Regions from separate parts of the Nocardia spumae genome, predicted to be linked through region 1. Evidence: riboswitches for the same ligand, from Rfam matches in the RefSeq annotation. Region 1 holds a riboswitch; the other holds the start of a gene.
The links. A riboswitch is a leader RNA that binds a small molecule or an ion and turns the genes downstream of it on or off. The one in region 1 is predicted to bind cyclic di-AMP.
Positions count from the first base shown of each region.

Region 2: linked by a shared signal. The riboswitch ahead of LKD76_RS01370 (C40 family peptidase) and the one ahead of LKD76_RS28635 (resuscitation-promoting factor Rpf1 domain-containing protein) in region 1 are both predicted to bind cyclic di-AMP.

Region 1 covers NZ_JAJFZL010000001.1:6,436,314-6,440,720, reverse strand. The annotation lists gene LKD76_RS28645 (helicase-associated domain-containing protein) at 1-1,079, opposite strand, end outside; gene LKD76_RS28640 (hypothetical protein) at 1,121-1,309, shown strand; gene LKD76_RS28635 (resuscitation-promoting factor Rpf1 domain-containing protein) at 1,378-2,019, opposite strand; cyclic di-AMP (ydaO/yuaA leader) riboswitch at 2,029-2,186, opposite strand; gene LKD76_RS28630 (hypothetical protein) at 2,501-2,734, opposite strand; gene LKD76_RS28625 (cold-shock protein) at 2,938-3,366, shown strand; gene LKD76_RS28620 (DUF2771 domain-containing protein) at 3,378-3,917, opposite strand; gene LKD76_RS28615 (MFS transporter) at 3,914-4,407, opposite strand, start outside.
Region 2 covers NZ_JAJFZL010000001.1:306,435-310,841, reverse strand. The annotation lists gene LKD76_RS01385 (type I polyketide synthase) at 1-31, shown strand, start outside; gene LKD76_RS01380 (fatty acyl-AMP ligase) at 28-1,737, shown strand; gene LKD76_RS01375 (RNA-binding S4 domain-containing protein) at 1,714-2,100, opposite strand; gene LKD76_RS01370 (C40 family peptidase) at 2,168-2,791, opposite strand; cyclic di-AMP (ydaO/yuaA leader) riboswitch at 2,867-3,030, opposite strand; gene LKD76_RS01365 (hypothetical protein) at 3,264-3,551, opposite strand; gene LKD76_RS01360 (ATP-binding protein) at 3,714-4,407, shown strand, end outside.

The DNA.
Region 1 (4,407 bases):
GCCAGCCAGCCGTCGGAGGCGATCGTCGGCGCCCAATAGTCCTCTCCGGTGTCGCCGTCCGGCGGCGGATCGGGAATCCCCTTGTCCACCAGCCGGGCCGCCGCGAGCACCTCGACCAGCAAGCTGACCCGGCCCTCGTCGATCGCTGCCTGTTTGGCGACCCGGCGCAGCTCGCGGACACCCAGGCCGCCCGCACGCAGTACCGGAGCGGGCAACTGGGAGAGCACCTCGAGGATGTCGCCGCTGTGGCGCAGCAGTTCGCCGACCTCACCGGCGGCCGCGGCATTCACATCGGCGACGGTGTGGTTGTTCAGTTGCGGGTCCGGGGGCGTGAGCGCGTGCGGATCGGTCACGGCCTCGCCGCGCAACACCTGGCCGATGGCCGGGGGCAGTTCGACGGTCTCGGCGTCGATCCAGTTCAGCAGCCGGCGGGCCAGCAGACGCTGGATGGGACGTTCGGGGTCGGTGCCGGGCGCGGCGTCTCGAGTGCGCCCTCGGGGACCGGTGGTGGCCAGTTTGTCGAGCAGGGCCCGTTCCGGGCCGCCGGTGTCACGCAGTGCGGCCTCGATCTCGGGTTCGGTCAGCGCATCCGGGAGTTCGGTCGTGGCGCCCATCTGCCAGGGCAGCGCCTCCGGCGCGGCGGCGGCCACGAACAGCTGGTCCGCACCCCACACCAGCGCGCGTTCGATCAGCCGGGCCAGCGCCGCGTCGACCGCCGCGGCCGATACCCGGTCGGTGAGCAGTTCGCGCAGGCGCGTACGGGGCAGGGGGCGTTCCTGCCGGGGACCGCCGAATGCCTCGTGTGCGGCGAGGGTTTCGATCACGGCGAATTCGAGCGTGTTCAGGTCGTCGGCGGCGCGCAGCACCGACGCCCGCTGTTCGGCCCGGGCGGCCAGCACGGTCATCGAACCGGGCAGCGGTACGGCCAGATCGGGGCGCACGCTCAGCAGCCGGATCAGATCGTCGTCGCTGCGTGTGCTCAGCCAGGCCGCGAGGGTGCCGAGCTCGGCGGATCCGGCGTCGGCCGCGGAGTGCGTCCCGGCGCCGTCGTCGGAGGCCCGGGCATCGGTCGTGGTCATCCAATCCAGACTACGGCGACCGAACATGCCAGAATGAGGCCGTGGTGAACAAAACGAAGAAACCCTACGTCGACAACGGCTGGCCCCAGGTGGACCACGGTGACCACGCGGTCACCGAATTGTCGTCGACCCGTTCCGGTGGCCTGTCGCCGTACGGCGAGGACACCGAGTTTCCGGTGCCGGCCGGCGATCTGCCCTATGTGCATCCGCACACGGTCGTCAACCGCTGACACGAAGCGAGAGAGGCCCGCATCCACTGGGATGCGGGCCTCTCTCGTTGTGGAGGTCGTGGGGCGAATCAGTTGGGCAGCAAGCCCTTGTTCGCCTGGTAGAAGTTGACGATCGACGGATCCAGCTTGGTGCCACTGGCTTTGAACGCGTTGTACGCATCGAGCGCCGGCTGCGGCAGCTGCATGCCCTGGGACTGAGCGACCGTGACGGCCTTGTCGACTGCGGTGAAGACCTGCTGGTTGCCGTCGGTCGGCGCCTGCGTGGATGCCTCGCTCTCGGGAGCGATGGGCTGCCAGCGCGGGGTCTGGGCGGGGGAGGCCGGAGCTTCGCGGGGGGTCGCGTCGCCGTGCAGGCCGAGGCTGGAGGAGCAGGAAGGCCACGCGCCCCAACCCTGGGTCGCGAGCACCTTCTCGGCGACGGCGATCTGCTGTTCGCGGGAGGCCTGGTTGGCGCTGCCGGCGTACTGGGTGCCACCGTGGGCAGCCCACGTCGACTGCGAGAACTGCAGGCCACCCTGGTAGCCGTTGCCGGTGTTGATGCCCCAGTTACCACCGGATTCACACTGTGCGAGGCGGTCCCACTCCGAATCGGGAGCCGCGGCGGCGTGTCCAGCGAGAGCCACACCGGCGCCACCCATGATGGCGCTGGTGACAGCGACCTTGGCAACGGTGCGACCGGTGTTGGTCTGCTTGCGATGGCGTCCACTCATATCGGGTCGTCTTCCTCTCGTCCGCGCCTGCGAGGTGAGCTGTCGGGTTCGGACTGAGAGGCCGTCCGGTCCCGGTGTCCGGGACTTCACCCCAAGGGATCGGCCGTTGCCGGTCGTTCCCGCTTCCCTGCGGAGGATCCGAAACCCTCCGTGGGCTTCGAAAACCTCTGTGGGAACGTGGGTTCCCCGCCCTCGCCCCTGATTTCCGTGGGGGTCCGTACCCGCGGGGCGAGGTTCGGTGCGGCGGGCCGGTGGTGCCGGGATGCCCCGGCTGCGTTAGACGGTACGACGATCCGGCTGAAAAATCACTATTTGGTAACCGGCGTGTAGGACCGGTCGCGCTGTGCCGCAATACCTTACGGATCGGCGTCTGTGCAGGTGAGTACGGCGTGTCTGCTCCGAGCGCGCGTCGTGACCATGGCGTTACCGCACCGTTATGTGATGAAGGTCACATGTGTAAGGCGGCGTGTGATGGCAAACCTCACCGCACGCGACGGCCCGACCAGAGTGCGAACACGATCGCGAGCAGCAGGCCCAGTGGGGTTCCGGTCATCGCCACCAGATAGAGCCACAGTGGCGGGTCGCCATCGGTCACCAGCGGGGTCAGGAATATGGCGACGATGGCCAGCACACCGATCGCGAACAGGCCGACGGCTACACGCAACAGCACATCGCCGGAGCGCCGGGGCGGCCGGCGTGAAGAGGAGTCTGGCATTGATGCACCGTAAAACGGATGTGCTGGCGATACTCCCACCGGGGTAGACTCGTCACCAATCGCGTCCTGCATAGCTGTGGGGCGCGTTCTTTTCGCACAGAGATAGGTTCCGGCGAAATGCCGGAACCTACGGCCGTGTCCGGGGCGGTTCACCGACCTGCGGAGACGGACGAACCGGACAACGATACGAACGGGTGAGCGCAGTGCCGACCGGCAAGGTGAAGTGGTACGACGTCGACAAGGGTTTCGGCTTCCTTTCCCAGGATGAGGGTGAGGACGTCTATGTCCGGTCGTCCGCCTTGCCCAAGGGTGTCGAGGCTCTCAAGCCCGGCCAGCGCGTGGAGTTCGGCATGGCCGCCGGCCGCCGCGGCCCGCAGGCGTTGAGCCTGAAGCTGCTCGACCCGCTGCCGTCGGTGCGCGGCTCGCAGAGCCGTAACTCGCAGGGGCGCAAGGAAGCCCCCGCGCATCCGCGCAAGGCGCCCGACGATCTGCACGGCATGATCGAGGACATGATCACCCTGCTGGAGGCGACGGTGCAGCCGGACCTGCGCAAGGGCAAATACCCCGATCGCAAGACCGCCCAGCGCATCGCCGAAGTGGTGCGCGGGGTGGCTCGCGAACTCGATCACTGAGCCGTTCCGCCTCAGGACGCCTTGATCGACCACGCCTGGTAGGGGGAGAACGCCTCGTTGCCGGCCTCGTCGCGGACGAGTAGCAGCAACTGCAGTTCGATCCCGATCAGGCGCAGGTTCGGCTCCGGGTGGCTGTCTACCGTCACCGCGAGGGTGCCCTCGGGGTAGTTCCGGTACGACGCCAGGTGCTGCACGGTCTTGCTGGGGTTGTCGATCTGCTCGTACTCGAGCACCATCACCCACGGTGCGTCGGCGACGTGCCGCGGTAGCGACAGCTGCACCGGATAACCCAGCGGCGGATTCAGCTGTGCGACGGTCTCGCCGCGCCGGCAATCGGGCGATACCCGGCCGTGCTGATCGGGTTCGCCGATCGTGCAGTACAGGTAGGGCGGGACCGTGACGGTCTTGCCGTGGGCATAGGCGGTGACCGCCGGATCGGTCTCGGGCGCGTTGTGGACCGCCACCGCCACGATGCCGGCGACGGCCGCGACCACCACCAGAACTGCCGCCAGGGCCAGCGCGAGGATCGTGCGGGTGCTGGGCTTGGTCACTGTGGCTGATTTCCTGTCGCTAGGGGGACTTCCTGTTTGGCGTGCTGCGGGCGGTTTCCGCCCAATCCGGGGAGCAGCGAATGCCCACGGTAGCTGACGAAGGTTTGCGCGAGACCCACCGCCAGCAGCGCCGTGACCACCGCGAAACCCTCCCAGTACACGGTCGGCAGCAGGACCCCGGCGGCGCCGCCGATCACCCAGGACAGCTGCAGCACCGTCTCGGACCGGCCGAAGCCGGAGGCGATGGACTCCGGTGGCAGATCGTCCTGGATCGACGCGTCGAGTGAGACCTTGGCCAGGGCGCTGGCGCACGAGGCCACCAGGGCCGCGACGGCAGCGCCGAGCAGATTGTCCAGCAGGGTCGCGACGACCGCCGCGGCCGTGCAGGCCGCGGTGCACTCCACCACGATCAGCGACGGCCGGCCCAGCTTCAGCCGGGCGCCGGTCGCGTTGCCGACGAAGTTGCCGATCGCGGCCGCCGCGCCGACGA
Region 2 (4,407 bases), 6.1 Mb from region 1:
CGTGAAGGTGCCGCGGCAGGAGACACCATGATCGATGTCCTGGCGGCGGCCGTCGCCGACCGCGCCGTACTCGCCCCCGACGATCCGGCGGTCACCGCACTGTCCTATCCGGGTGGGAGATGTACCGGGGCGACGCTGTCGACGGCGGAGTTGCACAGTGCCGCCGGTGATCTGGCGGCCGCGATCCGCGAGCGCACCGCACCCGGCGATCGAGTCGCGATTCTGTGCGAGCACGGCCTCGACTATGTCATCGCATTTCTCGCCTGTCTCTACAGTGCCCGCACGGCGGTGCCGCTGTTTCCGGTCACGACGGGCCGTCACGAACAGCGGCTGCACGCGATCCTGAACGACGCTCGCCCACGCCTGAGCCTGGTCTCCTACGGCGCGCGCCTCCCCCACACCGAAGACCTGCCGATGCTCGGTGAACTACTCGCCGTCGATGTGCACGCCCGCTCCGACAGTGTCGTGCTGGATCGGATCGGCCCGCATCCCGCCTATCTGCAGTACACCTCGGGCTCCACCACGTCACCGGCGGGCGTGGAGATCTCGCACGCCAATCTGCGGGCGGCGCTGGATCAGTTGCGGGGCAGCCTGGAGGTGGTCAACCATCGTCCGTTGGTGAACTGGCTGCCGTTCTTCCACGATATGGGTCTGGTCTTCGCGCTCGCGCTGCCGCTGTACACCGGTGTGCACGCGATCACGCTGCCGCCGGCGGAGTTCGCCAAACGCCCGATCCGCTGGTTGCGCGCCTGCAGCGACTACCGCGCCGGCGCCACGGCAAGTCCGAATTTCGGCCTGGCACTGGCGGTGTCGGGCACCAGCGCGGAGCAGCGCGCGGAACTCGACCTGTCCGGCCTGGATCTGCTGCTCAACGGCGCCGAACCGATCCGGGCCGCCGCTCTCGCCGCGTTCACCAACACCTTCGGACCGCACGGCTTCCGGCATCGCGCCCATACCGCCGGCTATGGATTGGCGGAGGCGACCCTGGCGGTCACCATCTCCGCGGCGCACGCCTCGCCGATCTGTCTCGAATTCGACCGGACCGAGTTGAGCCGTGGCCGGGCGGTGCCCTCGGCGCCCGACGGTGACGGCGTCGCCCTGGTCGACTGCGGTATGCCGGCGGGGCAGACGATGCGCATCGTCGATATCGAGACGCTCCACCCACTACCCGACGATCGGGTGGGGGAGATCTGGGTGCAGGGTCCGAATATCGGCGCCGGCTACGCCGGGCTGCCCGCCCGGACCGAAGCCACCTTCGGCGCGGTACCGGCCGGGGAGTCCGGATCGTGGTTGCGCACTGGCGATCTGGGTTTCGTCCACGACGACGGGCTGTTCATCGCCGGGCGACTGCGGGACACGATCGTCATCGACGGCGGCAATCACTTCCCCGCCGATATCGAGGCGACCGCCGCGGGCGCGGCACCCGAATTGCGGACCGGGCATATCGCGGCCTTCGGTATCGATACCGGCGAGCGCGAAATCCTGGTGGTCGTGGCCGAGGCCCGGCCCGGCCAGATCGATGCGGCCGATATCGCCCGTCGGATCCGGACGGCGGTATCGAGCGGTCACGGGATCACCCCGGCGGAAGTCCTGATCGTGGCGCGCGGTGCGATTCCGAAGACATCGAGTGGAAAGGTGCGACGCGGAGCGTGTCGCGACCACTACCGCGCCGGAGGCTTCACGACGGTGACGACGAACGACAGCCGGGCATCCCTATTCGGGATCCCGGCCGAGTAGCCGATCGGTCTCGCGCCGTTCCCGTTTGGTGGGCCGACCCGAGCCACGGTCGCGCTTGGGCATAGCGGCGACGATCTCGGGGGAGGGCGGCGGCGGACTCTTATCGATGAAGCATTGCGTCGCAATCGAAGCGCCGACGCGTTTGGCGACCAATCGGACCACGACGACGATGCGCTCGATTCCGGCATTGCGGACCCGCACCTCATCACCAGGCTTGATCTGATGAGCGGGTTTGACGGCTGTACCGTTGACACGCACATGACCGCCGCGACATGCGGTGGCCGCAGCGGATCTCGTCTTGAACAGTCGGACAGCCCAAATCCAGGAATCGACCCGGACCGAAGCTGGTTCTGCCTGTGTCAGTTTCGCTCCTCACACTAGGCCCGGTGGATCACCACCGGGCCGTGCGTGGGCGTGAGCGTGAAACGACTCAGGAAACGCGACGTGCGGTGACGATCGAATCGGGATCCAGATGCGCGTAGCTGACGGTCTCACCCGACTGCGGCGCCTGAAGGATCTTGCCATCTCCGGCGTACATGGCCACATGGCCGCCGCCGTTCTGGATGACGAGGTCGCCGGGCTGCAGTTCCTGGAACGCCACCGGCTTGCCGACGTGCGACTGCTCGAAGCTCGTCCGCGGCAGCGCAATTCCGGCCTGCTTGTACGCCCACTGCACCAGACCGGAGCAGTCGAAGTTCGACGGACCGGAGGCGCCCCAGACGTAGTCGGAGCCGATCTTGCTGCGAGCCGCATCGAGCGCGACGTCGCCGATGCCGTGCTGCTGTTGCTGCGGCTGGCTGAAAAGCCCACCCATGGGGTTCGGCGCGGCGTTGGGGAGGCCGGGCGCGATAGCCTGCGAGCTCAGCGCCTTCTGAGCCCCTTTGATCTGGTCGGCGTGATCGGCGAGGGCCTGGTTGACCTGGCCCACCTGCTGATCGAACTCCGGGGCTACCGGAACGTCGAAGTTGCCGATGCCGGGAACATTGATCGTGGCCGCCATCGCCGGAATCGCCGGGATCGCACCGGTAGTCGCCGCGACCGCGCCGAAGACCATTGCACCCTTGACGGAATTCGGCAGCCGAGATTCCCGTTGCAGACTGTGTTTACCCACCGAGCTGAGTCTCCTGTTTCTTCCTTGCCCACGCGCCGACCGAGTTAGCTGACGGGTTCGGACCGGGAAGATCGGCCCTACCCCATCGACCTTGCGACCGAAGAGGATTCACCCCAGAAACCTGGGTCCCCGGTTCAGCGATCGAGCTGCCCACCCGATTGCTGATTAGGCGGTGACTATACGGGCCGCCCCTCCAATGAAGCGACATACTCCGCGAAGTCACGAAGAGATTACGACGGCACGGGGATGTTGTCCACCCCACAGCGCGGCGTGTCCGCCCGCGTGTCACCAAAAGGCCAGGACCACCCCCGATTACCGGCCGGCGAACCCAGTCTGCTACAGCAGGTCACAGGTCGACATCCGGCACGCTGCCCTGTTATCGAATCGAGTCGCCGCGGCGTTACACCCGAATCGGTCATTCCGCCGCCCCGCGACGAGCGACCACCTGCTCCAACGCCTCGATGCGCCGATGCGCCTCGGCCAGTTCGGCTTCCAGCCGGCCCAGCGCGATCACCAGCGGACCGACCGCCAGATCGGCCACCAGCTGCGGATCGTCGTATCCCTGCGCGATCGCGCCGAGGATATTGTCTCGAATGCGCAATGCGACCGGAGCGTCCTCGGGCACCTCCCAGGACCCGACCACGGCGGCCACCGTGGGATCCGACCGGTCCCCGGACTGCTGATCTCCCGAATCGGTGGACATGACCCTCCTGCGGACAATCCGGACTCCGAACAGTGACCAGCCTAGAGATCTCACCGGCGTCCCACCGATTCCGCGGGCAACCCCATTCGACTGGATAGCGCAATCTAGGACATCCCGTATATATCCCGAGATTTCGGGGAGAACGGGCTACGGTGTCAGGGCATGGACCCCGTGCGGAATCCGTATGCCCCGGGCGCCGGTCAGCGCCCACCCGAACTCGCCGGGCGTGACAAGCAGCTCGACACTTTCGATGTCGTCCTCGAGCGGATCTCCCGAGGCCGGCCCGAACGCAGCGTGATGCTCACCGGTCTGCGGGGCGTCGGAAAGACGGTGCTGCTCAATCAACTCCGTTCCACGGCGCGCTCACGCGGCTGGGGTACCGGAAAGCTGGAGGCCCGGCCCGACCAGGAGTTGCGGCGGCCGCTGGCCTCGGCACTGCACATGGCCGTACGCCAGATCGCGGTCGCGCATCGCAATCCCGAGATGGTCGACGATTTCCTCGGCATCCTGAAGGCGTTCGCGCTGCGCGCGACGGCCGACAAGGGCATGCGCGAGCGCTGGCAGCCTGGTATCGACGTGCCGGCCGTCACCGGACGCGCGGACTCCGGCGATATCGAGATCGATCTGGTGGAGTTGCTGCTGGAGGCCGCGCAGCTGGCCCGCGATATCGGCGTCGGCATCGCCGTGTTCATCGACGAGATGCAGGATCTCGGCCCCGCCGATGTCTCCGCCGTGTGCGGCGCCTGCCACGAATTGAGCCAGGAGACAGCGCCTCTGATCGTGGTCGGCGCGGGCCTCCCCCATCTGCCGGCGGTCCTCTCCGCCTCCAAGAGCTATTCCGAGCGACTATTCGGCT